DNA from 4 places in the Mesorhizobium sp. M2A.F.Ca.ET.042.01.1.1 genome. Region 3 is predicted to be linked to each of the others. Evidence: predicted binding sites of a transcription regulator. Region 3 holds the regulator's gene; each other region holds the start of a gene.

Evidence for each region. Region 3 encodes PhoB, which activates phosphate uptake and scavenging genes when phosphate is short. Its sites were predicted from a motif close to TGTCATNNANCTGTCAT; they were not measured.
Region 1: EOA23_RS18670 (acid phosphatase) is a predicted target of PhoB. The motif match lies at 1,184-1,200, and genes of this name have one in related genera.
Region 2: ppk2 (polyphosphate kinase 2) is a predicted target of PhoB. The motif match lies at 1,476-1,492, and genes of this name have one in related genera.
Region 4: EOA23_RS08175 (acetoacetate decarboxylase) is a predicted target of PhoB. The motif match lies at 821-837, and genes of this name have one in related genera.

What each region holds. Positions count from the first base shown of each region.
Region 1 covers NZ_RZRX01000117.1:13,792-15,993, forward strand. The annotation lists gene EOA23_RS18665 (cytochrome-c peroxidase) at 1-1,137, opposite strand, end outside; gene EOA23_RS18670 (acid phosphatase) at 1,335-2,202, shown strand, end outside.
Region 2 covers NZ_RZRX01000029.1:16,679-18,880, forward strand. The annotation lists gene EOA23_RS06900 (dihydrofolate reductase family protein) at 1-248, shown strand, start outside; gene ppk2 (polyphosphate kinase 2) at 455-1,375, opposite strand; gene EOA23_RS06910 (aldo/keto reductase) at 1,643-2,202, shown strand, end outside.
Region 3 covers NZ_RZRX01000054.1:5,251-7,452, forward strand. The annotation lists gene EOA23_RS10810 (ROK family protein) at 1-416, shown strand, start outside; gene phoB (phosphate regulon transcriptional regulator PhoB) at 713-1,402, opposite strand; gene phoU (phosphate signaling complex protein PhoU) at 1,420-2,127, opposite strand; gene pstB (phosphate ABC transporter ATP-binding protein PstB) at 2,148-2,202, opposite strand, start outside.
Region 4 covers NZ_RZRX01000036.1:9,882-12,083, reverse strand. The annotation lists gene EOA23_RS08180 (3-hydroxybutyrate dehydrogenase) at 1-677, opposite strand, end outside; gene EOA23_RS08175 (acetoacetate decarboxylase) at 904-1,692, shown strand; gene EOA23_RS08170 (patatin-like phospholipase family protein) at 1,685-2,202, shown strand, end outside.

The DNA of each region.
Region 1 (2,202 bases), on a different contig from region 3:
CGGCCAATAAGCTCTTGGCAGATCGTCCAATTTTTTGACCGTGCCGTCGGCATTTCTTGGGTACCAGCGGCCGGGATCGCTGTCGCGGCTGGCGTAGAAGGCGACCGCGTCGCGCAGCGTGTGGAAATAGCCATTGTGGAAGAAGCTTTTGCGCAAGGCCACGTTGCGCAGCGTCGGCGTCTTGAACAGGCCGCAATATTCGGCACGGCCCTTGAAGTCGGTGCGCAGCGGGCCGCACAGGCCGAGGTCGAAATAATCAGGATCGGCATTGGCGGGGATCGCCGGATTGCGCGGCACGGCAATCGCGATCAGGCCATAATCGGTGAACTGCGGCGGCTCGCCGTCATTGGCGGGCTCGCTCAAATGGCAGCTCGCGCAATTGCCCTTCGTCTCGTCCTCGAACAGCATGCGTCCGCGCAACTCCTGCGCCGAGAGCTGCGCCTTGCCGGCGAGGAAGGCGTCGTAGCGGCTGGAATAGGGATAGAAGTCGGCGCTGCTCTGCCCGAAGGTGCCGAGCGCTTCCACCGCGGCATCAAAAGCGTCCTGCGGATGGTCGAAGACATCGGCGCCGAAGGCGGCCTGGAAGGCGTCGGCATAGGGCGCCTTGCGCAGGCTGGCGGCGACCTCAGCCTCGTCCTTATTGCCCATCTCGAAGGGCGACAGCAGCGGGATTCTCGCCTGGTCCCTGCCGTGGTCGGCGCGGCCATCCCAGGTCAGGCCGCCGGTCGGGCCGTTGTCGACGCTCTCGTCGCCTTCATCCTCGGAGTCATAGAAATGCTCCGTGAAGGCTGGCGCCGCCTGCAAATAGCGCAGCGACGGCACGGCGCGAACGCCGGGCTGGTCGAGCCTGGCTCCGCCCATCTCGACCGGCGAGGCCGAGGCCGGTCCGAAAGCGTGGTTGGGATCGTGGCAGGACGAGCAGCCCTGCTTGCCGGAAGCAGACAGCGAAGGGTCGAAGAACATCTGCCGTCCGAGCGCCGTCAGCGCGTCGGCGCGGGCATAAGCTTCCCGGCGCGACATCGGGCCGGGATGGACTCCCGACGGCTCCGCGGCGTTGGCAGGCGCGGTGAAGCCGACGATCGAAGCCGCCACAAGGGCGATTGCGTGATTCCTCAATCCCATCGTCTTCGGCGACATCCTTGATTTCTTTCGCCAAGTTTCCCTCGCGACGTAAGGATCGAGTGCAACGGATTGATGACCGGTTTTGCCGCTCACGAAACCGTGTTTGACGGGGGCGGAACTGTCACAAAGGTGACAAGCCGTCGAAGTAGCTGGGCAGCTGCGTTCCTGCATTGCCGTCCTCCAGCCATTCCCCAGCAACGAGGCATCCTTCCATGACCCGGTCTCTTCTCACCTTTTGCCTCGCCACCACGGCGCTGGCATCGCTCTCCGCTGCTGCCCAAGCGGCTCCTCCCGGCTACGACAAGATCGACACCGTCGTGGTCATCTACGCCGAGAACCGCAGCTTCGATAACCTCTATGGCGGCTTCCCCGGTGCCAACGGCCTGGCGAATGTGTCGCCCGGCCAGGCGCGCCAGCTCGACCGTGACGGCACGCCGCTTTCCGAATTGCCGCCGGCCTGGGGCGGGCTGACCGGCAAGGGCGTCACGCCGGCGGGGACGGAGGCACAGAGCGCGCATCTCGCCAACGCGACATTCGCCATCGACGATCCCAAGGGCTTCAACGAGGGCACCAACGTCGTCACGCATGATCTCTGGCACCGCTTCTACCAGGAGCAGATGCAGATCGACGGCGGCCGGAACGACAAGTTCGTCGCCTGGGCCGATTCCGGCTCGCTGGTGATGGGCCATTACGATGGCTCCAATCTGCCGATGTGGGCGATCGCCAAGAAGTACGTTCTGGCGGATAACTTCTTCCAGGGCGCCTTCGGCGGCTCCTTCCTCAACCACTTCATGCTCGCCTGTGCCTGCGCGCCCTACTACCCGAATGCCGATACCAGCCCGGTGAAGGGCCAGATCGCCATCGTCGAGCCGGATGGCGTGACGCTGAAGCCGGCCGACAATTCGCCGGCCTCGGCGCTTGGCGGTGTGCCGAAATTCGCCAATGACGGCGCCATCACCCCGGACTTTTATGCCGTCAACACCATGCAGCCGCCTTACCAGCCGAGCGCCAACAAGCCGGCCGAGGGCGGCGACAAGGCGCTCGCCGACCCGGCTGCGCCCACTACGCTGCCGCCGCAGC
Region 2 (2,202 bases), on a different contig from region 3:
ACTCAGCGCTCGAACAGGCGAAGGCAGCCGCCGGCGGCAAGGATGTGCGCGTCGGCGGCGGCGTCTCGACCGTCCGGCAGTATCTGCAGGAGAAGCTCATCGACGAGATGCATCTGGCAGTCTCGCCGCTCCTGCTCGGCTCGGGCGAGCATTTGTTCGCCGGACTCGACATGCTGAAGCTGGGATACCGTTGCACCGGGCAGGTGGCGACCGCCGATGCGACGCATGTGATGATCGGGCGGGTGTAATTACAGCTCTTTCTCCCCGTCACTATACGGGGAGAAATGCCCGGCAGGGCAATGAGGGGCAGCGCTGCCGGTCGGAAATTGGCGATAAGCTATCCATGGTCTTTGGGCCCACGCTGCGAATTGAAGGTCAATCACCGAAGCCGTCGCTGCCCCTCATCCGCCCTTCGGGCACCTTCTCCCCGTGGAACGGGGAGAAGGAAAGCGCCTCAATACTTCTCCGGCACGTAAAGCTCGCGCGGCAGCACCTGGCGCTCGTAGGAGGGGTTGAAGACGCGCTCCGGCAGCGTGATCTCCTCGTGCGGAACCTCCTCATACGGCACCTGCTGCAGCAGATGATCGATGCAGTTCAGCCGCGCGCGTTTCTTGTCGTTGCCCTCGACGATGAACCAGGGCGCTTCCTTGATGTTGGTGCGGGCGAAGGTCTCTTCCTTGGCCTTGGTGTACTGCTCCCAGCGCACGCGCGACTGCAGGTCCATCGGCGACAGCTTCCACTGCTTCATCGGGTCGTGGATGCGCATCAGGAAGCGCATCTGCTGTTCCTCGTCGGTGATCGAGAACCAGTATTTCACCAGCGTGATGCCGGAGCGGACCAGCATGCGCTCGAATTCCGGCACGTCGCGGAAGAACTCCTCGACCTGATCCGCGTTGGCAAACCCCATCACCCGCTCGACGCCGGAGCGGTTGTACCAGGAGCGGTCGAACAGCACGATCTCGCCGCCCGCGGGGAGATGCGGCACGTAGCGCTGGAAATACCATTGCGACTTTTCGCGTTCGGTCGGCGCCGGCAATGCCACCACGCGGGCGATGCGGGGGTTGAGCCGCTGCGTGATGCGCTTGATGACGCCCCCCTTGCCGGCGGAATCGCGGCCCTCGAAGATCACCACCAGCTTCTTCTTATGGTAGGCGACCCAGGACTGCAGCTTGATCAGTTCGGACTGGAGCCTCAGCAGCTCGCGAAAGTAGGTCATCCGCTCGATGGAAGGCGGATGCGACTTCTTGTAGATCTTGGCGATCTCGAGCGAGAGCGCCGGTTCGGAAATCTCCAGCTCATAGTCTTCGTCGAGCGTGTCCTCGAGCTCGGCTTCCAGCCAGTCCTTCGCCCCGGAATTCGATTTTACTTCATTCATCGCGCAGCTCCGTCGCCTGTCAGCCATCATCGCTTCGGAATGCGCCGCGGCTCCGCCCCGGACACGCCACTCCGTAAGCCGACTGAGATACAGAGGCGCAATGACGGTTTTATTGCAAGGCGACCACAGCCGGGCATGATAGACGATATGTGATCGGCCCGTATCGATAGCGGGGCGACAAGCGGCTGGAATTGTCCTACAAAACCCATCGCCTCTTTCCCGCGCCCGCCACGGCGCCTCTCCAAAACAAAATCGCGAGGACCCGACATGGAATACCGCACCCTTGGCCGTTCCGGCCTGAAGGTTTCGACATTGACCCTCGGCACCATGACCTTCGGCGGCACGGGCCCGTTCGCCGCCGTCGGCAACTCCGATCTTTCGGAAGGCAGGCGCATCATCGACACCTGCATCGATGCCGGCATCAACCTCATCGACACGGCAAACGTCTATTCGAACGGCCTGTCGGAGGAGATCATCGGCGAGGCGCTTGGCGGCAAGCGCAAGAACGACGTGCTGATCGCGTCCAAGGCGCGCATGCGCATCGGCACAGGTCCGAATGACGAGGGCCTGTCGCGCCACCATCTGATCCGCGAATGCGAAAAGAGCCTGAAGCGGCTCAGGACCGACGTCATCGACGTCTATTTCGTTCACCAGTGGGACGGGCTCACCCCGGTCGAGGAGACGATCGCGGCGCTCGACACTTTGGTCAACCAGGGCAAGATCCGTTACATCGGCTGCTCCAACTGGTCGGGCTGGCAGGTGATGAAGGCTCTTGCCGTCAGCGACAGTCGCCATCAGGCCCGGTTCGTCACCCAGCAGATCCATTA
Region 3 (2,202 bases):
GCGCCATGGGGATAAGCGAGGACGCCGCGCCGACCGACGTCGGCGACGCCGACATGCGCGCGCTGGCCGCAAAGGCCCGACAGGAGGACGGCCCCGAACGGGAAGCCTATCGTCGGGCCGGCGAAGCGCTGGGCTTCGGTCTTGGCAGCCTGTTCGCCCTCATCGACCCGGCGCCGGTCGCCATGGTCGGCGTCAGCGCGGCCGCCTTCGACCTGATCGAGCCGGCGCTGAGGGAGGCGATCGCCCAGACCGCCGGCGGCCAGCACTCGAGCTCGATCTCCTTCGACAGCGAACCCAACGAGCTGCCGCTGATCCGCGAAGGCTGCGCCATGCGCGCGCTGACCTTCGTCGACCAGGAGATTTTCGCGCCGGGGGTCCAGACGAGGTCCGGCGCCGCGGGGAAGAACGTCGCCTAAGCGGGTTTCTGATTCGCCGGAGATAAGCGAAGGCCTTTGGGCTTCGTCATTCCAGGGCGGAGCGACGCGAAGCGGAGCGTAGACCCTGGAATCCATGCCGTTACCTGGATCGTAGGGCGCAGCGGCGCAGAATTCTGGACCGTCGCGACGCGTCGAAGTCACGGAATGGATCCTCGGGTCTGCGCTGCGTCGCTGCGCTCCTTGCTCCGCCCGTGGATGACGAAGCACGAGCGTCTCGGCTACTCACCAGCGCATGCGATCCGGTAGTGGACGCATCAATTCCACGAACGGTGAACCTAATCCTCGCGGATCGCATACCCCGCCCCGCGGATGGTGCGGATGACGTCGGGCATGCGGCCGTTGTTGACGGCCTTGCGCAGGCGGCCGACATGCACATCCACCGTGCGCTCGTCGATATAGATCGTCTCGCCCCAGACATTGTCGAGCAGCTGGCTGCGCGAGAACACGCGGCCGGGATGCCGCATCATGAACTCGAGCAGGCGGAACTCGGTCGGGCCCAGCCTGATCTCGCTCTTCTTGCGGTAGACGCGGTGCGATTCGCGGTCGAGCACGATGTCGCCGACCTTGAGCACGCTGGACAGCACCTCCGGCTTGGCGCGGCGCAGCAGCGCCTTGACGCGCGCCATGAACTCCGGCGTCGAGAACGGCTTGACCAGATAGTCGTCGGCGCCGGTGGACAAACCTCGAACCCGATCGCTTTCTTCACCGCGCGCGGTCAGCATGATGATCGGCAGCCGCTCGGTCTCGGGCCGCATCCTGAGACGCCGGCAAAGCTCGATGCCGGAAACCGCCGGCACCATCCAGTCGAGCACGAGCAGGTCGGGAACATTTTCCTGAAGGCGGATTTCGGCCTCGTCGCCGCGGGTCACCACTTCCACCTGGTAACCCTCGGATTCGAGATTGTAGCGGAGCAGCACCCCCAGCGGCTCCTCGTCCTCCACCACCATGATGCGTGGCGCGATCATCGGGGTAACCTTTTCCGTCAGGCGGCCGGCGCCGACATTGCCGTCTCGTCCTGCTTGGGACGGTTGGCGGGCAATTGCGTGCCGGTCAGCACATAATAGGCGTTCTCGGCGATGTTGGTCACGTGGTCGCCGATGCGCTCAAGGTTCTTGGCGCAGAACAGAAGATGCGTGCAAGCGGTGATGTTGCGCGGGTCCTCCATCATGTAGGTCAACAGCTCGCGGAAGACGGAGGTGTATTTGACGTCGATGCGTTCGTCGTCGTTGCGAAGCTTGGCCAGCGCCGTGGCATCGCCCACCGTATATTCCTGGATCACGCCCTGGACCTGGATCAGCACCAGTTGCGCCATGGAATCGATCGAATGCGTGAGGTCGCGAGGGGCGGTGCTGACACCGACCGACCCGACGCGCTTGGCGATGTTCTTGGCGAGATCGCCGATGCGTTCGAGGTCGCCCGCCATGCGGATCGAGCCGACCACGTGGCGAAGATCGTCCGCCATCGGCTGGCGCTTGGCGATCAGCGTGATGGCGCGGTCGTCAAGCTCGCGCTGACGCGCGTCCATGATGGCATCGTCGGAGACGACGCGCTGCGCCAGCGCATTGTCGCTTTCGAGCAGGGCCCTGGTCGAGCCGCCGACCATGGAGCCGGCGAGATCGCCCATGTCGTTGATGAGCCGGCTGATCTGCCTCAGATCCTCGTCGAAGGAGGCGACGGTATGTTCGGCCATGATGTTGTCCTCGTATGAGCTCAGCCGAAGCGGCCGGTGATGTAGTCCTGGGTGCGCTTCTCGCGGGGCGAGGTG
Region 4 (2,202 bases), on a different contig from region 3:
TCCTTGGTCGGCTGCGCTGCCAGCAGCACATCGTGCTTGACCTGTTCCTCGGTCATGCCGCGCGCCTTCATCGTGTCGGGGATCTGCTTCTCGACCAGCGGCGTCCAGACATAGCCGGGCGCGATCGCATTGACGGTGATGCCGTCCTGCGCCACTTCCAGCGCCACCGTCTTGGTCAGGCCGGCAATGCCGTGCTTGGCCGAGACATAGGCCGACTTGAACGGCGAGGCGACCAGCGCATGCGCCGAGGCCGTGTTGATGATGCGGCCCCATTTGCGGCTCTTCATGCCCGGCACCGCCGCCTTGATGGCGTAGAAGGCGGCAAGCAGATTGATGCGGATGATGGCCTCCCACTTGTCGTCGGGAAATTCCTCGATCGGCGCGACATGCTGGATGCCGGCATTGTTGACCAGGATGTCGAGGCTGCCGAACGCCTCCTCGGCCTCGTGGATCATGGCGCTGACCGCGGCGCCATCCATCATGTTGGCGCCCGAGTAGCGGCACTTGACGCCGAAATCCTTCTCGATGCCGGCGCGCTCCTGCTCGATCGCCGCGGCATCGCCCAGGCCGTTGATGGTGACGTTGGCGCCCTCGGCGGCGAAAGCCCGGGCGATTGCCAGGCCGATGCCGCTGGTCGAGCCGGTGACGAGCGCATTCTTCGAAGACAGGGAACCCATGGGAGATCTCGCGACAGGAGGGAAGGGAACTATAAGGGCACATAGTTTGTGCGCCGCAGCATGACAATGCCATGACCATATGTCGTAGCGATTACAATGTTGTGATGCTGTCCGATGCCCGCCAAGCTGGCGCTCGATGCGGCTGACATGGCACTGTCATGGTGCCATGCAACATATCCTGCCGCGCGTCCAGCGCGTGTCGTTCCTGAACCGATGGGTGAATAGCTTGGAAATCGACGATGTCGTGAAGCGCGCCTACGCGATGCCGCTCACCAACCCTTCCTTCCCGCCCGGCCCCTACCGTTTCTTCGACCGCGAATACATCATCATCACCTACCGCACCACGCGTGAGGCGTTGGAGGCGGTCGTGCCCGCGCCGCTCGAGATTGACGAGCCGCTGGTCAAATACGAGTTCATCCGCATGCCGGATTCGACCGGCTTCGGCGATTACACCGAGACCGGCCAGGTCATCCCGGTGCGCTACAAGGGCCAGCATGGCGGCTATGTGCATTCCATGTATCTCGACGACGACGCGCCGATCGCCGGCGGCCGGGAGCTCTGGGGCTTCCCCAAGAAGCTCGCCAGCCCCAAGATCGTGCATGAGGGCGAGGTGGTGGTCGGCACGCTGCATTATGGCAGCGTTCTGTGCGCCACCGGCACCATGGGCTACAAGCACCGCGAGGCTGACCACGACCAGGTGCTGGCCTCGCTCGCCGCGCCCAATTTCCTGATCAAGATCATCCCGCATGTCGACGGCAGCCCGCGCATCTGCGAGCTGGTCCGCTATTATCTGACCGACGTCACGCTGAAGGAGGCCTGGACGGCGCCCGCCGCGCTCGACCTGCGCCCCCATGTCATGGCCGACGTAGCCAAGCTGCCGGTGCTCGACATCGTCTCGGCCGTTCACTTCACCGCCGACCTGACGCTCGGCCTCGGCGAAGTCGTGCATGATTATCTCGCCGACCACGGCCGATCGGCTGCCGGGGCGAAGGCGTTGGAGAAAGCCGGTGCTTGAGCGTAACCGCAACAAGGCGGCCGCCGCCACCATCGCTGAAATCACCGCGCAATACGACCGCATCGCCCTGGTCTTCCAGGGCGGCGGCGCGCTCGGCGCCTATCAGGCCGGCGTCTATCAGGCGCTAGCCGACGCCGGCTGCGAGCCGACATGGCTGTCCGGCGTCTCGATCGGCGCCATCAATGCCTCGATCATCGCCGGCAACGAGCCGAGCCGACGCCTGCAGCGGCTGGAGCAGTTCTGGCAGACCGTCTCGGGCCGCAAGATTTGGGCCTATACGCCGGAAGGCGACATCTATCGCGATATCCGCAACCAGACCTCGTCATTCATGACCATGGCCATGGGCCAGCCCGGCTTCTTCAAGCCGCGCAGCCCGAATCCCTGGTTCCAGCTGGCCGGAGCAGACGGCGCCACCAGTTTCTACGACACCGCCGAGCTCAAGGACACGCTGGAAAGCCTGATCGATTTCGACGTGCTGAACGACGGCAGGAAGCGGCTGAGCGTCGGTGC